4 regions of the Nonomuraea mesophila genome follow, and region 1 is predicted to be linked to each of the others. Evidence: riboswitches for the same ligand, from Rfam matches in the RefSeq annotation. Region 1 holds a riboswitch; each other region holds the start of a gene.
The links. A riboswitch is a leader RNA that binds a small molecule or an ion and turns the genes downstream of it on or off. The one in region 1 is predicted to bind cyclic di-AMP.
Positions count from the first base shown of each region.

Region 2: linked by a shared signal. The riboswitch ahead of E1295_RS23805 (CHAP domain-containing protein) and the one ahead of E1295_RS41365 (C40 family peptidase) in region 1 are both predicted to bind cyclic di-AMP.
Region 3: linked by a shared signal. The riboswitch ahead of E1295_RS19625 (coiled-coil domain-containing protein) and the one ahead of E1295_RS41365 (C40 family peptidase) in region 1 are both predicted to bind cyclic di-AMP.
Region 4: linked by a shared signal. The riboswitch ahead of E1295_RS45570 (glycoside hydrolase family 25 protein) and the one ahead of E1295_RS41365 (C40 family peptidase) in region 1 are both predicted to bind cyclic di-AMP.

Region 1 is NZ_SMLD01000193.1:161-4,862, forward strand. It holds gene E1295_RS41360 (hypothetical protein) at 1-807, opposite strand, end outside; gene E1295_RS41365 (C40 family peptidase) at 979-1,503, opposite strand; cyclic di-AMP (ydaO/yuaA leader) riboswitch at 1,577-1,740, opposite strand; gene E1295_RS41370 (C40 family peptidase) at 2,162-3,121, opposite strand; gene E1295_RS41375 (NYN domain-containing protein) at 3,222-4,475, opposite strand.
Region 2 is NZ_SMLD01000064.1:40,162-44,863, reverse strand. It holds gene E1295_RS23810 (ABC transporter ATP-binding protein) at 1-484, shown strand, start outside; gene E1295_RS23805 (CHAP domain-containing protein) at 567-1,253, opposite strand; cyclic di-AMP (ydaO/yuaA leader) riboswitch at 1,266-1,402, opposite strand; gene E1295_RS23800 (Gfo/Idh/MocA family protein) at 1,517-2,470, opposite strand; gene E1295_RS23795 (aldo/keto reductase) at 2,490-3,311, opposite strand; gene E1295_RS23790 (hypothetical protein) at 3,409-4,365, shown strand; gene E1295_RS23785 (DUF6716 putative glycosyltransferase) at 4,362-4,702, shown strand, end outside.
Region 3 is NZ_SMLD01000048.1:12,390-17,091, forward strand. It holds gene E1295_RS19610 (nucleoside/nucleotide kinase family protein) at 36-653, shown strand; gene E1295_RS52485 (50S ribosomal protein bL37) at 712-789, opposite strand; gene E1295_RS19615 (DeoR/GlpR family DNA-binding transcription regulator) at 926-1,705, shown strand; gene galT (galactose-1-phosphate uridylyltransferase) at 1,702-2,784, shown strand; cyclic di-AMP (ydaO/yuaA leader) riboswitch at 2,851-2,993, shown strand; gene E1295_RS19625 (coiled-coil domain-containing protein) at 2,999-3,952, shown strand; gene E1295_RS19630 (MFS transporter) at 4,142-4,702, opposite strand, start outside.
Region 4 is NZ_SMLD01000262.1:929-5,630, forward strand. It holds gene E1295_RS45555 (alpha/beta fold hydrolase) at 50-706, shown strand; gene E1295_RS45560 (RrF2 family transcriptional regulator) at 918-1,415, opposite strand; gene E1295_RS45565 (SDR family oxidoreductase) at 1,474-2,226, shown strand; cyclic di-AMP (ydaO/yuaA leader) riboswitch at 2,479-2,623, shown strand; gene E1295_RS45570 (glycoside hydrolase family 25 protein) at 2,635-3,357, shown strand; gene E1295_RS45575 (isocitrate lyase/PEP mutase family protein) at 3,509-4,249, opposite strand; gene E1295_RS45580 (amino acid permease) at 4,349-4,702, opposite strand, start outside.

The sequences.
Region 1 (4,702 bases):
CTGCTCCCGCACGTACACGCGCCACCGCGCCGTCAGCGTGGACACGGAGAGCCCGAGCGCGGCGAGCGCCGCGCGGACGCCGGCCACCTGCGCATCACGGTAGAGCCTCACCAGGCTCCTCTCACCGAAACGGCCGGAAAGGAAGCGACACGCCAGCCAGGCCTCCTGGTACGCCAGCGCGAGCCGTCCAGGTCCGGGCCCGCCCACGGCGAACGCCTCCGGCCCCGGCAGGGCGGCCGGCACGCGCCCGGCCCGCACCTCGGCGGCCAGTTCGGCGGCGGCCGTGCGCACGGGCAGCCCGGCGTCCCGGTAGGCCACGTAGTCGGCGAAGCCCTCGTAGAGCCAGACGGGCAGCCCGCCGGTGCCCGCGGCGACGTGGGTCAGCTCGTGGGTGAGGACGACGTCCTTGCCGAGGGACGTGAGCCTGCCGAACGACTCGGGGACGACGATCACCCTGCCGTCGTCGGCCACCGCCGCCAGCCCGTCGAGAGGCCCGGAGCCGGCCAGCCTGGCGGCGTCCTGCGCGGTGTCGGGGACGATGACCACGGGCCGTACGGGGCGGCCGAGCACGGCCGTGACCCGCAGCGCCGCCGAGTCGGCGCGGCGGGCGAGCTCGTCGAGCGTGCCGGGCGCGGCGTGGTGGCCGGTGACGAGGGAACGTGCTCCGCGGGCGACGGCCTGGCCGTCCGGCCACAGGTCGCGGTCCCGCGCGGGGAGGGCCGGCGGTCCGGGAGCGGGAGCGTCGGCGGCGAGGCCGAGGAGGAGGACCGCGGTCAGCGCGGCTCGTCGGCTCACCTGCGGGGACACGCTGCCGATCGTAGCGGGGGCCGGCGCGTACGCCGGCGCGAAGAACGGTGCCGGGAACGGTGACGCGAGCAGTGCGGGCGGACGATGCCGGGATCAGTGACGGCGAGCGGTGGGGGACGGGAGCCCGCCCAGGGTCCTGAGTGGATCCTCAAGGCCCCGGGCGGGGCTTCGTCACAGGCCGGGACGGACCGCGCCGACGAACGACGACTTGCGCCATCCGCCCAGCTTGTCGATGCGCACCCGTTCGCCTGTCCGCGGCGAATGGATCATTTTGCCCTTGCCGACGTACATGCCCACGTGGCCGAGCCCGTTGAAGAACATGAGGTCGCCTGGCTTGAGGTTCTTCCAGGAGACCTTGTTCCTGATGCGGGCGAACTGGCTGCTCGCCACGCGCGGGAGCTTCACCCCGGCCTTCTTCCAGGCGAACTGGACGAGGCCGGAGCAGTCAAACGAACCAGGTCCTGTGGCGCCGTAACGGTACGGGTCACCGATCTGGTTCTTGGCCACGGCGAGGGCCTTGCCGGCCTTCACCTTCTGCCGAGCGATCTTGGCTGCTCGCTTCCGAGCGGCCTTGGCCGACTTCGCGGTGGTGGCGGCCGTGGCCGCCCTCACCGAGGAGACGCCGGCCGTGTCGCTCGTCGTCGCCGCCAGGGCCGCCGGGGCATGGAGGACCAGACCTCCGGCCGTCACGGTCATCGTGAGCGCTGCGCCACGCAGGGCAAGGCGGGACAGACGGGGGTTATGCAGGGAGGTAGACAGGATTTCTCCTTGGGTCTTCCACGAACGCCTACCGGGTTAGCTGTCGGATTCGGGCCTGGAAGTCGCCCTACGGCGCGATGGGCGCGCCGATTCACCCCTGATCCCTGGGGAACTGGGATCGCTGGGTCCCCGGTTCCGTGCCTCCTGGCTGCACGGATTCGGCAGGCCATCGCCCCGGTCAGACAGGTGTGCCATGGGGATATCGCGGCGATGACCAGCGGATCTTTATCTGTCTTCACATCGGGAGGGACCGATGCGGGGCCGCGGCGCCATGGCTTGTGCACCGCGACGACGCCAGAAGCTACGTCGTACGGTCAAGGATCGGCAAAAGCGCAGTCAGCCGGTAAAGATCCAAAAAGGTGTCAGTAAAATCCGGAACCCCTGCTGAAACAGGGGCGCCGTTACCAAAAAGTGACCCTACTCACACTTCTGGCCACGCCCGTCTGTCAAGGGTCATATGTCGCTTTTGTCACACTCTTCGCGTCCTGCGCGCGAGACCCGCGGTGATCAGCTGATGGCGGAACGTGGCGGAACACGGCCGCGAGCCGCCCGCAGGGCGACTTCACGGTGGCAACGATGCCGCGTCGTAGGAGGGTTACGGGCGGACGGCGCCCACGAGGCTGCGGCCGTAGGCGGAGAGGCTGACCACCTTGACCACGTCGCCCGTCTGCGGCGCATGGACGATCTTGCCGTTGCCCGCATAGATGCTGACGTGCCCCAGGCCCTCGCTGAAGATGAGGTCCCCGGGCTGGAGGGCGTTCAGCGACACCCTGCGGCTGGCGCCCCACGACCACTGCGACCACGTCGTCCTCGGCAGCGACACGCCCGCCGCCCGCCAGGCGGCCTGGGTGAGCCCCGAGCAGTCGTAGCCGCCTGGCCCGGTCCCGCCGAACACGTACGGCTTGCCGACCTGCGCGAACGCGAACCGCAGCACCGCCGCGGCGTTCCCGGAGGCGGATCCGGTGTACTCGATGCCGGTGCTGTTCGGGTCACCGGTCCGGTAGGCGCCCAGCTTCTTCAGCAGCTTCTTCTGCTTGGCGATGAGGCCGAGGATCTCCTTGCGCTCCTTCTCGACCTGGCCGCGCACCTCGTCGGCGGAGCGCAGCGCGTCCTGCGCCTTGTCGCGTTGCTTCTTCAGCCCGCGGTTCTCCCGGTCGAACGCGGCCAGCTTCTCCGAGCGCTCCTTGGCCATCTGCCCGGCCAGCGCCATCCCGGCCAGCCGTCCCTGCGGGTTCTCGGAGCCGACCAGCCCGGGGAGGGAGGTGGCGTACTCGCCGACCCGGTAGACGCTGGCGGCCATGTCGGCGATCTCGACGCGCAGGTCGGCGACCGTCCGGAGCTTGCGCTTGTAGCTCTTATTCAGCTTGGTGTAGGAGCCCTTGGCCTTCTTGTAGCGCTCGGTCGCCGCGTTGTAACGGTCGACGACCTTGTCGGCCTTGTCGTTGAGCTTGTCGAGCTTGGCCTTGGCCTGCCCGATGGTGGGCTTCGGATCAGCGAGCGCGGCGCCCATGGGGGACACCACCAGCCCGAACGCGAGACCCACGGCCACCGGCACCCGGCCAAACCTCACTGCGTCGCCTCCCAGGGATCATTACTGGGGCGAAATAGTACAGAAGTGGCGGGTGGGGTCTCACCCGAACATACCAATTCGTAACTTAAGCCCGGCCCAGGCGGCGCAGCAGCAAGCCAGAAGGAACGGGTCTGGCTCCCATCCGCCTGACGGACTCGGCCACCTCCCGGTCCGACGAGACGACGGCGATGGCACGGCCGGGCGGCTCGGCGCGTACGAGCTGGCGGATCAGGTCGTCGGCGATCTCCCCCGGCGCGCTGAACAGCACCCGCACCCCGCGCGGCGCCACGACCTGCACGGGGGCGTTGAGCTCGGCCCCGTCGAACACCGCGGTCACCTCGACCCTGGTCTGCGCCACCAGCCCGCCCAGCCCGGTCATCAGCCGGTTGCGCTGGTCGGCGAGGGTGAGCGTGCCGTAGCCGGTCTTGGTGACGTTGTAGCCGTCGATGATCAGATGGACCTGCGGCAGCGCGAGCAGCTGGTCGAGGAGCTGCGGATCGTCGTCGGCGAGCGCACGCGCGGGCACGCGCACGCCCGGCCGCTCTCCGGTGACCGCGGCGACCGAGTCGGCCGGCCGGCTGATCGTGGTGGGCAGGGCCAGCTCCCTGCGCAGCCCGGCGGAGGCGTCCTGCAGCGCGTCGAGCAGCACCCTGATGCGAGAGTCCTCGATGCTCCTGCCCTCACGCGCGGCCCGGCGCGAGGCTTCGAGCTGCTTCTCCACGTCGGTCAGCCGCTCGCGCAGCCGCCGCAGCTCGGACTCGCCGGCGCTGCCCGCGGCCGAGGCGGCCGTGCGCGCATCCTCTGCGGCCCGCTCCATCTCCTCGGCCCGCCGCACCGCGGCCTTGGCCCGCTCGCGGGCGTCGTGGAGCCTGCGGCGCAGATCGGAGTTCTCGGCGCGGGCGGCCTTGACCTGCCCGCGCAGGCGGTCGGTCTCTTCCTTGGCCGCGCTCTTCTGCGCGGCGAGCTGCTCGCGCAGCCGGGTGACGACCTCCTCGCGCTCGGAGCCCTCGGCGGCCGCCAGCGACTGCTCCAGGTCGGCGCGGGCGGTCTCGATCATCTCCGCCCAGCCGGGCGGGCGCGTGAGATAGGCGGCCGCGGCCACGAGCACGGGGTCGGCGGCGGGCGGCACGTTGCCCTCGGCGAGCGAGGCGACCAGCTCTGGCCAGCCCGCGGTCACCGACTCGGCGACCAGCTCGCGGAACTTCTTGTCGTTCTCCAGCTGCGCCGCGATGGGCGCGCCGGCCAGCTTGGCCCGCTTGCGGGGGTCGAACTTGGCGATGCCACGAAGCGGCGGCGGAATGCTGGCAGCGGGCAGCGTGCCGAGAACTTGAGACGCCAAGTCGACGACATTCAGCCGCACCTGCTCGGGAAGCGGGCGAGACAGGCCTTCACCCGCTGAACTCATCCCACTTGTCCCTTCGTGACATGCCCTTTCAGACAAGGGTACGGCTGCCGCGTACCTGACCGTAACGGCCACTCCACTGTGGACAAGCGCTTGGTCACGGGCGGCGGGCCGCGCCGGCACGGGTGCTCACCAGGGGGCCGGCCGTGGCGGCCCGGCGTCGT
Region 2 (4,702 bases), on a different contig from region 1:
GACCGTCGGCATCGGCGACCTGCCCCGCATGAGCGACCGCGCAGCCGTGGACCGGGCGCTGGAGCGGGCCGGCGCCACGGACGTGGTGGCCGGGCTGCCGGACGGCCTGGACACCGAGCTGGGTGACAGCTTCGCGGGTGGGGTGAAGCTGTCCGGCGGGCAGTGGCAGAGGCTGGCGCTGGCGCGCGCCTCGATGCGGGAGGAGCCGCTGCTGCTCGTGCTGGACGAGCCGACCGCCTCCCTGGACGCGCCCGCCGAGAGCGCGCTCTTCGCCCGGTACGCGCAGGCCGCCCGCCGCCACCGTGCGGCCATCACCCTCCTGATCACCCACCGTTTCCCGACGGTGCGCATGGCCGACCTCATCGTGGTGCTGGAGGACGGGCGCATCGCCGAGCAGGGCGGCCACGACGAGCTCATGGCCCTTGACGGCCGCTATGCCGGGCTGCACGCCGTTCAGCGGGCCGCGGCGGGCGGCGAGGGCTGAGACGGGTGGCGAGGGCTGTCCGGACGCGCGAGAGCGCGCGTCCCATGCGGGACGCGCGCTCGTACGCGGGGGGACCGGGGGGTCAGGCGGCGTACTCGGGGTATCCGTAGCCGACGACCTGGGAGGTCGGACGGGTACGCTCCTCGACCTTGCCGTTGCCGGTGTTGCCTTCGATCGTGGAGATGGTGCCGTCGCCGTTGTCCTTCACGACGAAGCCGACGTGCTGGATGTCGCTGATGTCCTTGCTGCCGTCCCAGGAGAAGAACACCACGGCGCCGGGCCTGGCCTCGGTGCCGAAGCGGTCGTTGGCGGCGAACCACTTGGCGTGGGCGACGGTGTAGGCGTCCCAGCCGACCTGCGGGCGGGCACCGGTCTGCTCACCGACCCAGGAGACGAACATCGCGCACCAGGCGGCGTTCAGGTACGCGGCCCGGTTGCCCCCGTCACGGGCGATGGTCTCGGAGGCGCGCTGCGAGTTGGCGTACCACTTCTGGTACGGGGTGCCGCCACCGGCGGCGTTCTCGGAGACGCCGACCTGGGACTTGGCGAAGTCCAGCACCTGGGAGGCGGTCACGTTGACCTTGGTCTCCTTGGCGGCGCGCTTCTCGGACTCGGTCACCGGCGAGACGGCGGCGGGCCTGTCACCGGGAGGGGTGTCGGCGTTGGCGGCGACGACGTTCACGCCGAAGGCCGAGGTGAGGACGGCGGCGCCGAGTGCGGCGCGGGCGATGGTGCGCTTCGGGACAGCGGTAAGTCGGAACGTGGCCATCGAGGGGATAACTCCTTGCTTCCATGCCGCTTACCGGGTTAGCTGACGGGTTCGGGCGTGGAAGCTGCCCTACGGCACCAAGGTGCCGATTCACCCCAAAGGACGTGGGTCCCCGGTTCCGCGTGATGCGGATTCAGCGGTCACAGGACGATCCTGTGATCTCGTGCGATGGTCAGACATAGCCGGACAAACCGGACGTATGCCTTGAGATGCCCCACAAGGTAATACATGAGGCAAGAGGATTACAACTGCATAAAGCCCAGCTAGGCGAGTTGCCTGCGAGCGTCGGCCAGAAGCCCAAGCATGGCAAGGGATTCGTCAAGAGGCATGATCGAGGATTCGATCCTGCCCTCGGCCGTGGCGGCGCGGACCTCGCGGAGCTCACCGGCGTATCCGTTGTCGGCCGGATCGAGCACATGCTCCTCCGGCTCCATGGAGGGCCCGGTGAGGACGATCCGCTCGGGCGCCCAGAACGGCGCATGGATGTCCGCCCGCATCTGAGTACCTACAACACAGGCCTGGTTCGGGTAATTCCCCAGCAAGGAGGTTTCCACGAAAGCCCTTGCGCCGCCGGGGTAGAGCAACATCCCGGCCGCCTCCGCGTCAACTCCGTTCGGCGCCAGCGAGCCCGTGACGCGCAGGCCCGTGGGCATGCCGAGAAGCAGCTGGGCCAGGCCGAACGGGTAGACGCCCAGGTCGAGCAGCGCGCCGCCGCCCAGCTCGGGGGCCCACAGCCGGTGCACCGGGTCGTACGGCATGGCGAAGCCGAAACTGGCCTGCACGGACCGGATCTCGCCGAAGCGCGCGTCGCCGGCGATGAGCCTGATCAGCGGGTTGAACCGCATCCACATGGCTTCCATGAGGAACACGCCGGCCTCACGCGCCATGCGTACCATCTTCTCGGCGTCGTCCACGGTCGCGGCCAGCGGCTTCTCGCACAAGACGGACTTGCCCGCGGCGATGGCGGCCTGCGTGACCCGCAGGTGCTCGGTGTGCGGCGTCGCCACGTAGATCGCGTCGATCGCCGGGTCGGCGCACAGGCGCTCATAGGAGCCGTAGGCCGACTCCGCGCCCAGCGCGGCCGCGAGGGCCCGCGCCCGTTCCGGATTCCTGGAGCCGACGGCGCCCACCCGCATCCCGGGTTCCGCCACGATCGCCGCCCCGACGGTCCGTGCGATGACGCCCGTCGCCGCTATGCCCCATGTGAAATCGCGCACGCCGACGATGCTAGACGCATCAGATCACGTTGAACGTGTCCGGGTCTCCCCCGAAGCGAAGGCCCCTGTTCAGGGCGCCGACGGTGGCCATGCTCTCCGGGTCGAGGATGAAGTCGAACACATCGATGTTCTCGGCGATCCGCGACGGCGTCACCGACTTGGGGATGACGACGTTGCCGAGCTGCAGGTGCCAGCGGAGCACGATCTGCGCGGGCGTCTTGCCGTGCTTGTCCGCCAGCACCGCCAGCGCCGGATCGTCCAGCAGCCCCTTGCCCTGGCCGAGCGGGCTCCACGCCTCCGTGAGGATGCCGTTGGCCTCGTGAAAGGCCCGCATCTCCCGCTGCTGGAAGTAGGGGTGGAGCTCGATCTGGTTGATGGAGGGCACGATGTCGGTCTCGTTCATCAGCCGGGTGAGCGTGCCGACCGTGAAATTGGACACACCGATGGCCTTGGCCCGTCCGTCACGGTAGATCTTCTCGATCGCCTTCCACGCCTGGACGTACTTGTCCTGCTTCGGCACCGGCCAGTGGATGAGATAGAGATCGACGTGATCGAGACCCAGCCGGGCCAGGCTCTCGTCGAAGGCCTGCTCCGCGCGGGCGTGGTCGGCGTTGGCCAGCTTGGTGGTGACGAACACCTTCTCGCGGCGCAGGCCGGACGCGCGCACGGCACGCCCCACGCCCTCCTCGTTCCCGTAGGCGGCGGCGGTGTCGATGTGCCGGTAACCGGCCCGCAGCGCCGTCGCCACCACCTGCTCGGCCTCGTCGGCGGGCACCTGCCAGACGCCGAAGCCGAGTTGCGGGATCTGGACGCCGTCGGTGTTGAGCATGAGCGAGTTCATGGGTCCCATTGTTCACGTACCGTTTCTGGCCGCTTAAGGCGGCCGGGCTAGCTTGAAGCGGTCGTGAACGTGCCCTCACCCGGCTGGGAGGACTGGAGTGGTCGAACAGGCGTCGGCCTGGGTGGAGTCCCCGCTCCAGATGCTGTGCGCCGTCGAGGCCCACCACGCCGGGCTCCTCGGGCCCGCCACGGCCGTCGTGCCGCGGGCGGGGCTTCGCCCGCTGAAGGCGACCCGCCGGGAGCTGCGCGCGCTCGGGCTGCCCGACGGGCTAGAACTCGCGGAACCGCGCGAGGCCATGCCGAGGCGCGTGCACGCCGTCGGCGACGCCTTCTCCGGCAAGGTCCAGCTGCGCTGGCTCACCTCCGGCACCGGGCTCACCTCGGGACGCATCGTCATCGTCGACGACGGGCTGGCCACGCTGCGGCTGCTGGAACTGCTGGCCGCCGGGCCACGGCGGCCGCTGCTGCGGGCCCGCGCCAGGCCCACCGTGCCGCGCTCCGCGCTCGGCCTGGCGGCCGCGCTGCGGCTGCGCGTGAGCGACGTCTCCGTCTTCACCGCGCTGCCCGTGGCCGGCGACCTGGCCGCCGCCGTACGCCGGACCGGCGTCGACCTCGTACGCCACGACTTCGCCTGGTTGCGCGCCCAGCCGCCCAGCACGCAGGGGCCGGCCGAGCGCACGGTCGTGCTCGGCACCTCGCTCGTCAGGAACGGCCTCGTGCACCGCGACCACTACCTGCGCTGGCTGACCGAGCTGGCGGCGCGGGAGCCGCTCGCCTACTACCCGCACCGCCGCGAGGACCCCGTGGACGTGGCCCTGATCCGGGAGCGTCCCGGCATCACCGTGCACGACGCGGGCGTGCCCGCCGAGCTGACGTTGCGCGGACTCGACGCGGGCCAGCGCGTCCTCAGCCTCCCCTCGACCGCGATCACCTCGCTGCGGGTGCTGCTCAGCCCGCGCGGCGTCGCCATCGAGCCCGTGAACGTTCCCGATGACTGGTGGACCAGCAGGGCGGAACCCGCTCTGCGCTCGCATCTGACTGGAGTGACCGGGTGAGAGTGCTGGCGGTTGCCGACTCCGACTCCTACCTGAAGTGGGCGGCCTGCCTGCTCGGCGACCTGCCCGCCGGCTGCGAGACGGAGCTGGCGGTGGTACGCACGCCGATCGCGCCCTCGCCCGAGCAGATCGCCGCGGCGGTGCGGGGGCCCGCGGAAGGCCAGGCCATCAGCGCGCCCGCCCCGCCGCCGACCGGGCCGCCGACCGGGCCGCCGACCGGGCCGCCGACCGGGCCGCCGACCGGGCCGCCGACCGGGCCGCCGACCGGGCCGCCGAGTGGGCCGCCGAGTGGGCCGCCGGTGCTGTCGGCGCGGGCGGTGCGCCGGCTGGCCGAGCG
Region 3 (4,702 bases), on a different contig from region 1:
TCGGGCGGGCGGTGGACGCTCGTAAGCTGGTGCAGATGCGTGCGCGACCGATCTCCGTTCTCGTCGGCGAGCTGGCCGAGCAGGTCGACCGGTGGCCGCGCGAGCGGTGGGTGCGGGTGGCCGTCGACGGAGCGCCCGCGGGGCGGCCGGAGACGCTGGCCGACGACCTCGTGGCGCCGCTCAGGCTGCTCGGGCGGCCCGTGCTGCGGGTTCGCGCCGGCGACTTCCTGCGGCCCGCGTCGCTGCGGCTGGAGCACGGCAGGGACGATCCCGACGCCTTCTACGAGGACTGGCTCGACGTCAAGGCGCTGCGCCGAGAGGTGCTGGACCCCTTGAACGAGCACGGCTCCGGGCGGGTGCTGCCGGCTCTGTGGGACAGCCGGATCGACCGGGCGTACCGGCTGCCGTACGAGGAGCTGCCGCCGGGCGGGGTGGTCGTCGTCGACGGAACGCTGCTGCTGGGGCAGGGGCTGGCGTTCGAGCTGACCGTGCATGTGTGGTTGTCGGCGGCGGCGCTGGAGCGCCGTACGCCTGTGGAGGAGCGGTGGCGGCTGCCCGCATACGAGCGGTACGAGCGCGAGGTGCGGCCGCAGGAGGCGGCCGACGTCGTGATCAGGGCCGATCACCCCGACCGTCCCGCGCTCCTTCTCTGAGGCCGGGCCGGTGGGCGGGATGGGTGCTGGTGGTGGCCGCCGGCGGGCGGCCACCACGTCAGCGTGCGGTCGGGCGCTTGCCGTGGTTGGCCTTCTTCTTCTTGCGTGCCCGGCCTTTGCGTGCTCGCCTGGCCATCAGTACGCCTCCCAGGTGATCGATGTCCTTTCAACGTCTCTCTCCCCCATGGAACGGCGCAAGCGATCCGTAGCGACCTAACATTCCCCAACAGCGCCGTGTCATAATTTGGTGGAATCTGTTGGAAGGAGCGGGCGTGCTCGCACAGCAGCGTCAGCAGACGATCCTCGAACGTGTGCGCAGCAACGGCGGTGTCCGGGTCGCCGACCTCGTACGCGAACTGGGCGTCTCCGACATGACCATCCGCCGTGACCTTGAGGTGCTGGCCGAACGCGGCCTGCTGGAGAAGGTACACGGCGGGGCGACCGCCCTCGGTCCTGGATCGACCGAGGAGCCGGGCTTCACCGCGAAGTCCGCCCGTCAGCAGCAGGAGAAGGAGGCCATCGCGCGGCACGCGGCCAGGCTGGTCCGCCCCGGCACCGCCGTGGCGCTGTCGGCGGGCACCACGATCTGGGCGCTGGCCCACCACCTCATCGGCGTCCCCGAGCTGACCGTGATCACCAACTCGATCCCCGTCGCCGAGGTCTTCCACCGCAACCCGCGCGCCGACCGCACCGTCGTGCTGACGGGAGGCGTACGTACGCCGTCCGACGCGCTGGTCGGCCCGGTTGCCGTGGCCGCGATCCGCCGCCTGCACGTGGACACGCTCTTCCTCGGCGTGCACGGGATGAGCGTGCGGGCCGGGTTCACCACGCCGAACCTGCTGGAGTCGGAGACCGACAGGGAGCTCGTGGCGGCCGCGCACCGGCTGGTCGTCCCGGCCGACCACACCAAGTGGAACACCGTGGGCATCAGCACCATCGCCGAACTGAGCGAGGCGGACGTGGTCATCACCGACGCGGGGTTGCCCGAGGACGCCCGTACCCAGCTGGCCGAGCGGGCCGGAGAACTGATCATCGCGGAGGGCACGCATTGAAGCGCACCATCACCCACCTGGCCGACGGCCGGGAGCTGGTCTACTTCGACCAGCGCGACGACGCCGATCGCAGCGCGATCGACCGTCGGCCGCTGGAGCCCCGGCCGGTGGCCTCCGAGCTGCGCTACGACCCGCTGACCGAGGAGTGGATCGCGATGGCCGGGCACCGGCAGACGCGGACGTTCCTGCCGACGGGCACGTCCGCCGAGTGCCCGTTGTGCCCGTCGTCGGACGCGCGGTCGACGGAGATCCCGGCCTACGACTATGACGTGGTGGTGTTCGAGAACCGCTTCCCATCCTTCTCCACAAATTTCGGGACTTATGACGATGTTGGCGGGTTGAGCGAGGTTCGTCCGGGGGTGGGGCGCTGCGAGGTGGTGTGCTTCACCTCCGACCACTCGTCCTCCTTCTCCAAGCTCTCCGACGCACAGGTACGGCTCGTCATGGAGGCCTGGGCCGACCGTACGGCCGAGTTGTCCGCGATCGAGGGCGTGGAGCAGGTGTTCTGCTTCGAGAACCGGGGTGAGGAGATCGGTATCACGCTGGCGCACCCGCACGGCCAGATCTACGCCTACCCGTACGTCACGCCCAGGACGAAGCTCCAGCTCGGTGCGGCGGCCCGCCATCAGGGCCCGGGCAACCTGTTCGCCGACGTGCTGGCCGCCGAGCGGGCCGCCGGGACGCGGGTGGTGGCCGGTAACGAGCTGTGGACGGCGTTCGTGCCGGCGGCCGCGCGCTGGCCGTTCGAGGTGCACGTCTATCCGCACCGGCAGGTGCCCGACCTGGCGGCGCTCACGGAGGAGGAACGTGCGGCGTTCGCCCCGCTCTACACCTCGGTGCTGCGGGCCTTCGACGGGTTGTTCGGCGGCGTGATGCCGTACATCTCGGCCTGGCACCAGGCTCCGGTGCGGCGGGACCGCGAGCTCGCGTACCTGCATCTGGAGCTTTTCAGCATCCGGCGGGCGCCGAACAAGCTCAAGTATCTGGCGGGCTCGGAGTCCGCGATGGGCGCGTTCGTCAACGACGTGATGCCGGAGGAGGCGGCCTGTATGCTCCGGTCACGGATCGATCAAGAATAGATTTCTACTTAAGGTCGCATGACTCGTGATCTACCACTAATATCCCGTTATGCACCGGCCGTAACAGCCGTTGCACCGCCTAATCCTGGGCGAGTTGCCCAGGAGCCGGGGACCCATCGCACCTGGGGTGAATCCACTTCGGTGGTAGGGAAACGCAGCTCCCTTACCCGAACCCGTCAGCTAACCCGGCCGGCAGAGGGAGAGGAACACCTACGTGGCGGCTTCGTCCCCCGCGAGTCTTGCCATCGGTCTCATCGCCGCCGCCGCCGTCGCCGTCTCGGCGGCCCCGGCGTCCGCAACGGCCAAGCCCAAGGAGTCGGAGCTACGGGCCCAGCTCAAGCAGCTCAACAACAAGGTCGACAAGCTGATCGAGGCGTACAACCTCAAGCGGGTCGAGCTGGCCAAGGCACAGAAGTCGGCCAAGGCGGCCAAGGCCCGGCTGGCCACCGCCGAGGAGGCGCTCACGACGGCCGAGAAGCGGGTCGCCGAGATCGCCCGGCTGCGCTACCAGAATGGCAACTCCGGCGTTCCCGCGTTCATGCTGCCCGAGAACAGCGGCGGCGCGGCCGTGCTCAACCAGGTCACCGCCGAGCAGCAGGCGTTCGTGCAGGGCGTGGCCAAGGCACGCGACCAGAAGAAGAAGGCCGCCCTGGAGGCCGCCGAGCTCGCCGGCAAGATCCGCAAGGACGCCGCCGAGGTGGCCGGCCGGCGCGAGAAGGCCGAGGACGTCATCGACGACATCGAGAAGAAGCTGCAGGACCTGGTGCCGTTCGGCACGAACCGCAGGTCGGACGGCGGCTGGGCGCCCGAACTGCCGTCCGGCTCCGACAACATCACCCCGCGCACGCGGTTGATGAAGGAGCAGATCGGCAAGAACTTCGCGCTGCCCTTCACCGTCGGCTGCTTCCGCGGCGGCTCAAGCGGCGAACACCCGCTGGGCCGGGCCTGCGACTTCATGATGAGCACGGGCGGCTCGATGCCCTCCGCCGCCAACGCCGCCCTGGGCGACCGCATCGCGGAATGGGCCATCAAGAACAAGAGCAAGCTGGGCGTCAAGTACGTCATCTGGAAGCAGCGCATCAACCACGGATCGGGCTGGAGCACGATGTCCGACCGTGGCAGCATCACGGAGAACCACTACGACCACGTGCACATCTCCATGAACTGACAAGGGAGAACCCTGTGCTCCCGCTGCTTCGCCTGCGCCGTCGTAGCAAGAAGCCGGCTGCTCGGGCTTGCGCCGGGAACCGTCGGTCGGTGGGCGACGATCTGCGGCGGTCGACCAGCCCGCTATGGCAACGCTGCGGGCCAGGCGCGTAACCGGACCTGACACTGTGCCGACACGCAGATCCGCCTCCTACCCGGGAGACGGCATCTGTTGAGGCGCGTAGTTCCGCAGTTCTGGCGTCGCCCAGGCGATCCCCGCCACGGTCACGGTCGTGAGCAGCCCGCCGGCGCAGATCACCATCCGCGGATCGAGAATCGATGCGGCGGCCCCGTGCAGCAGGTTCGCGATGTGCGGGCCTCCGAAGAGGACGACGGTGAGCAAGCCCTGGATCCTGCCGCGTATGGCGTCGTGGGTGTGTGCTTGGGTGATGGCATTGCGAAACGTGCTCAGCACGAAGTTGACCGCACCGCCGAGGACGAGCGCCGTCAGCGCGATCCACAGATGCGCAGCCGATCCGAACGCCACCACGGTGATCCCCCACGCCGCCGCGGCCGCCGCCATGAGCGCACCGTGACGCCGGGCGCGGGTGAACGTGCCGGACCACAAGGCCGCCGTGACGACTCCTGCTGGATAGGCGGCGTACAGCAGGCCGAGTTCCAGGCCACCTGCCGCGGGTCCGCCGTAGCTGTGCTGGGCGAGCTCCGGGAACAGGGCTGTCGGCATCCCGAAGACCATCGCCGCGAGGTCCAC
Region 4 (4,702 bases), on a different contig from region 1:
AGCAGACCTATACAGTGTTCAAGGGTGACGAACGACGTTGAGGAGTGCCATGTCCCCTCCCGCCCCCACGCCGCTGTTCCGTGCGAACGGGCCGCTGCCGGGCAGCGTGCACGTGACCACGCTGGGCCCGCACGGCGCGCCGCCCGTACTCTTCGTGCACGGCTCCACCAGCTGGGGCGACGACCCTCACTACGGCTTCGCCGCCCAGGCGCCGCTCGCCGGCCGCTTCCGCCTGCTGCTCATGGACCGGCGCGGGTACGGCGGCAGCCCGGACGCCGGAGAGAGCTTTCCCGGCGACTACCTGGCGGACGACGACGACATCGCCGAGCTGCCCGAGCTGACGCCGGAGCAGTGGCTGCAGGCCTCCGTCGGCTCGACCGGCAGCCCGCCGCCGGAGGCGAGCGAGCCGCGGTTGCGCGCCGCCGGCACCGCGCTGCGCGAACGGGTGTGCTGGGAGGCCGCGATCCCGCTCCCCGCGTTGCGGGCGGCCGCGTTCCCCAAGCTGGTGATCTCAGGAACGTGGGAGAGCGCGCCCGAGCAGGATCGTGAGCGCGGGGGCGTCCCGTTCATGGCCTGCGCCCGCATCACCGCGGAACGCGTCGGCGGCCGTCACGCGTCGGTCCCCGGCGCCGGCCACTGGCCCCACGTGGAGGCACCGGAGACGCTGAACGGCCTGCTCGCGGAGTTGTGGCACCAGGCCGCCTGATCGCCGGCCGCCCCGGCGCCTCACCCAGCGACCGCCCCAGCGCCTCAATCGCCGGCCGCCCCGGCGTTCACCCACCGGCCCTCAACCGCCGGCCGCCGCAACGCTCACCCAGCGACCGTCGCAGCGCCTCACCCGACGGTTGTCCCAGCTCCCTGACCGGCACCCCGCGTGGCGTCCGCGGCAGCGGGGCCCCGAGCAGGGCCGCGACACCTCACTGGCCGGCGGGGTTGTGCGCCTTCGGGCCGGCCGTCAGGCGCTGCCGGGTGCGGGCCGGCGCCCATTCCGGCAGTTCGGTAAGGATGTCGGCGAGGGTGACGCCGTCAAGGCTGGCCCGCCATGCCCGGTGAGCGTCGGCCATCTTCTCGGCGAGGACGCAGATGTGCTCGCACTCCTCCGCAGGCAGCGCGCCGCGCCCCTGCCGGCGGATCTCGCGGCACTCGTACGGCGTGGACCGGCCGTCGACGGCCTCCACGATCTGCAGCAGCGTGATCTCGGCGGCGGGCCGCGCCAGCCGGAAGCCTCCCCTCGGGCCGGTGGACGCGACCAGGAGCCCGGCCTTGACCAGTTCCTTGAGCTGCTTGGTGAGGTAGGCCGCCGGCAGGTCGAAGTGGAGCGCGAGCTGCGCCGCCGACGCGCTGTCTCCGGGCTGGAGCTGGGCCAGCGTGGTCGCGCAGTGCAGGACCCACTCGGTACTCACAGGCAGCTTCACGCCACGAGTCTATCGAAGTTATTATGGATCCCTTTAGTCCATAATTAAGGGGATCACCATGCGGATCGCAGTCGCCGGCGCGACCGGGAACATCGGGGCACTCACCGCCGCCACTCTCGAACGCGACGGACACGAGGTCGTGCGCATCAGCCGCTCGCTCGGCGTGGACCTGGCGACCGGCGAGCCGGTCAGAGGTCTCGACGACGCCCTGACCGGCGTGGAAGCGGTCATCGACGCCCTGAACGCGCCTCCGGCCGGCCCGGAGGAGACGGTGGCGTTCTTCGGCGCCACCACGCGGAACCTGCTGGCCGCCGAGGAGCGGGCCGGGGTGCGCCACCACGTCCTGCTGTCGATCGTCGGGATCCACCGCGTCGAGGGCAACGCCCACTACGCCGGCAAGCGGGAGCAGGAGCGGCTCGTGGCCGCCGGGCCGGTGCCGTGGACGATCGTGCCGGTCACGCAGTTCCACGACTTCGCCGAAATGGTGGCGAGCTGGACGGAGCAGGGCGGCGTCGCCACGATCGCGCCGCTGCTCGTGCAGCCGATCGCGCCCGCCGACGTGGCCGGCGTGCTCGCCGAGATCGCGACCGGCGAACCGCGTGGACGGTGCGCCGACGTCGCCGGTCCCGAGCCGCAGGACCTGGTCGACATGGCCCGGCGCACGCACCAGGCACGGGGACGTACGGTGCGGCTCGTGCCGACGTGGTCGGGAGTCTTCGGCCCGGCGATGGCGGGGGACGTGCTGATGCCCGGCGAGGGTGCGCGCATCGCGCCGACCACTTTCGATGCCTGGCTGGCGGAGCAGCGGTGAACGTCCAGGCCGGCTTCCCGGCGGCGCGGGCACCGACCTGCGACGCCCGCTTCATAGGGGGCCTGCGTACGGTGCCGGGAAAATTTTGCCAAAACTCTGGAACGCCTGCACACGCGGCGTTCCAGGGCCTTCTCAGGTAAAAAACACATTGCATGGGGATTTATACCGCTTGCAGCGCTTATGGGGTGGTATATACCTTTCTGGGGATTACGGCAGAGGTCAGCGGTGATCGTTCGCCCGGCCCTTTGCCGCGACATTGACAGGCCGAATCCGCACAGCGCGGAACCGGGGACCCACCTTTCCGGGGTGAATCGCACGCCGGCCGACGGCCGCGTGCGTAGGGCACTTCCACGTCCGAACCCGTCAGCTAACCCGGTAGGCACTTGGAAGCAAGGAGTCGATCCCCCCATGCGCGAACTCACGCGACGTCTCAGCCTTTCCGCCGCCGGCGCCCTGCTGGCCGGAACCGCCGCGCTCTCGGGCGCGAGCGCACCCGCGTACGCGGACCCCGTCGAGCCGGGCTCGGCCCAGGCGGCCGAGCAGCCGACGCTCACCTACGGCCAGGACGTGTCCAACTACCAGCCGCAGCACGACTGGGCGGCCAGCCCCGCGCAGTTCGGCATCATCAAGGCCACCGAGGGCACCGACTTCCGTGACGCCGCCTTCTCCCGGCACTGGAGCGAGCTGGGCAAGAAGGGCATCGTGCGCGGTGCGTACCACTACGGACACCCCGGCAACGACCCCATCGTCGAGGCCGAGCACTTCCTGTCGGTGGTGCACGCGCAGCCCTCCCAGGCCGGCGACCTGCTGGTGCTGGACCTGGAGACCACCGACGGCAAGTCCGTCGAGGAGGTCAACGCCTGGGCCAAGGCGTGGCTGGCGCACGTGAAGGCCGAGACCGGCATCACCCCGATGTTCTACAGCGGCTGGAACTTCGCCGACACCTACGGCAAGGGCCTGGCCGAGTACCCCCTGTGGGTGGCCCACTACAGCAAGCCGAAGGGGACGGTGACACCGCCGGCCGACTGGAAGTCCTGGACCATCCACCAGTACTCCGACTCCCCCATCGACCAGAACGTCTCGGCGCTCTCCCCCGACGAGCTGCGGGCCCTGGGCCGCGCCTCCGCCTGACCGAGCGCGCCTGACCGAGCGCGGCTGACCGAGCGCGGCTGACCGAGCGCGGCTGACCGAGCGCGGCTGACCGAGCGCGGCTGACCGAGCGCGGCTGACCGGGCGCGGCTGACCGGGCGCGCGGAGGGCGGGCCGGCCCTCCGCGCGCCGGTCAGGTCGCGTACGGGTCCTGGCCCGCGCGGATGCGTCCCGCCATGGCCTTGAGCGCATCCAGCGCGGCCAGGTACGTCAGCGGGCCGAACGAGACGCGGGCGACGCCGAGGGAGGCCAGCCTGCCCAGGTCCATGCCGGGCATGCAGGACACGTTGACCGGCCCGGCGACGGCCTTGACCAGGTCGCCCACCACCTCCTCCGACGGGGCCAGGATGGGGAAGACGCAGTCGGCGCCGGCCTCCAGGTAGCGGCGCCCGCGGTCCGCGATCTCCTCGACCGAGGTCGAGCCGGTCAGGAACACGTCGACCCGCGCGTTGATCACCAGGTCGGGCCCCGCCTCCCGCAGCGCGGCGATGCGCGCGGCCTGCGTGCCGGCGTCGACCAGTCCCCCACCCTGGTAGTCGGTGTCCTCGATGTTGAACCCGGCCGCGCCGATGGCGGTGAGCCGTTCGGCGAGCTCATCGGCCGGCAGGCCGTAGCCGCCCTCGGCGTCGACGGTCACCGGTACGTCCACGGCCCTGATGATCCTGGCGGCCATGTCGAGCATCTCGTCGACGGGCGCCTGCTGGTGGTCGCCGCGCCCCAGCAGGGCGGCGATGGACGCGCTGGCCGTCGCCAGGGCGGGGAAGCCTGCCTCGGCCACGACGGTGGCGCTGCCCGCGTCCCACACGTTCGGCAGGATCAGCGGGTCGCCGGGTTTGTGCAGGGCACGCAGGAGATCGGTACGGGTGCTCGACATGATCGTTCCTTGCCTGTGAGGGTCATGTTGCTTCCATGACTCCCGCGGCCTTCACTGCGTGACACCTTTGCGGTGTGATCCGCGGCACAGCGGCGGCCGTCAGTGCTCGCCCGGCCCGGCCGGCCGCCGTTCCAGGGCGGAGTGCCGGCGGCTGTAGACGAAGTAGATGACCAGCCCGAGCAGGAACCAGGCGGCGAAACGCAGCCACGTCACCGGGTCCAGGAAGGTGATCAGCCAGATCGAGAAGAGCACCCCGATGGCCGGCACGACGGGCATCCCTGGCGTGCGGAACTCGCGGTGCAGGCCGGGCTGCCGGTAGCGGAGCACGATCACGGCCAGGCACACGACGACGAACGCCAGCAGGATGCCGATGTTCGTCAGCTCGGCGGCCTCCTGGATGGGCAGGAACCCGGCGATCACGGCGGACGCGGCGCCCACGATCCAGGTGACGCG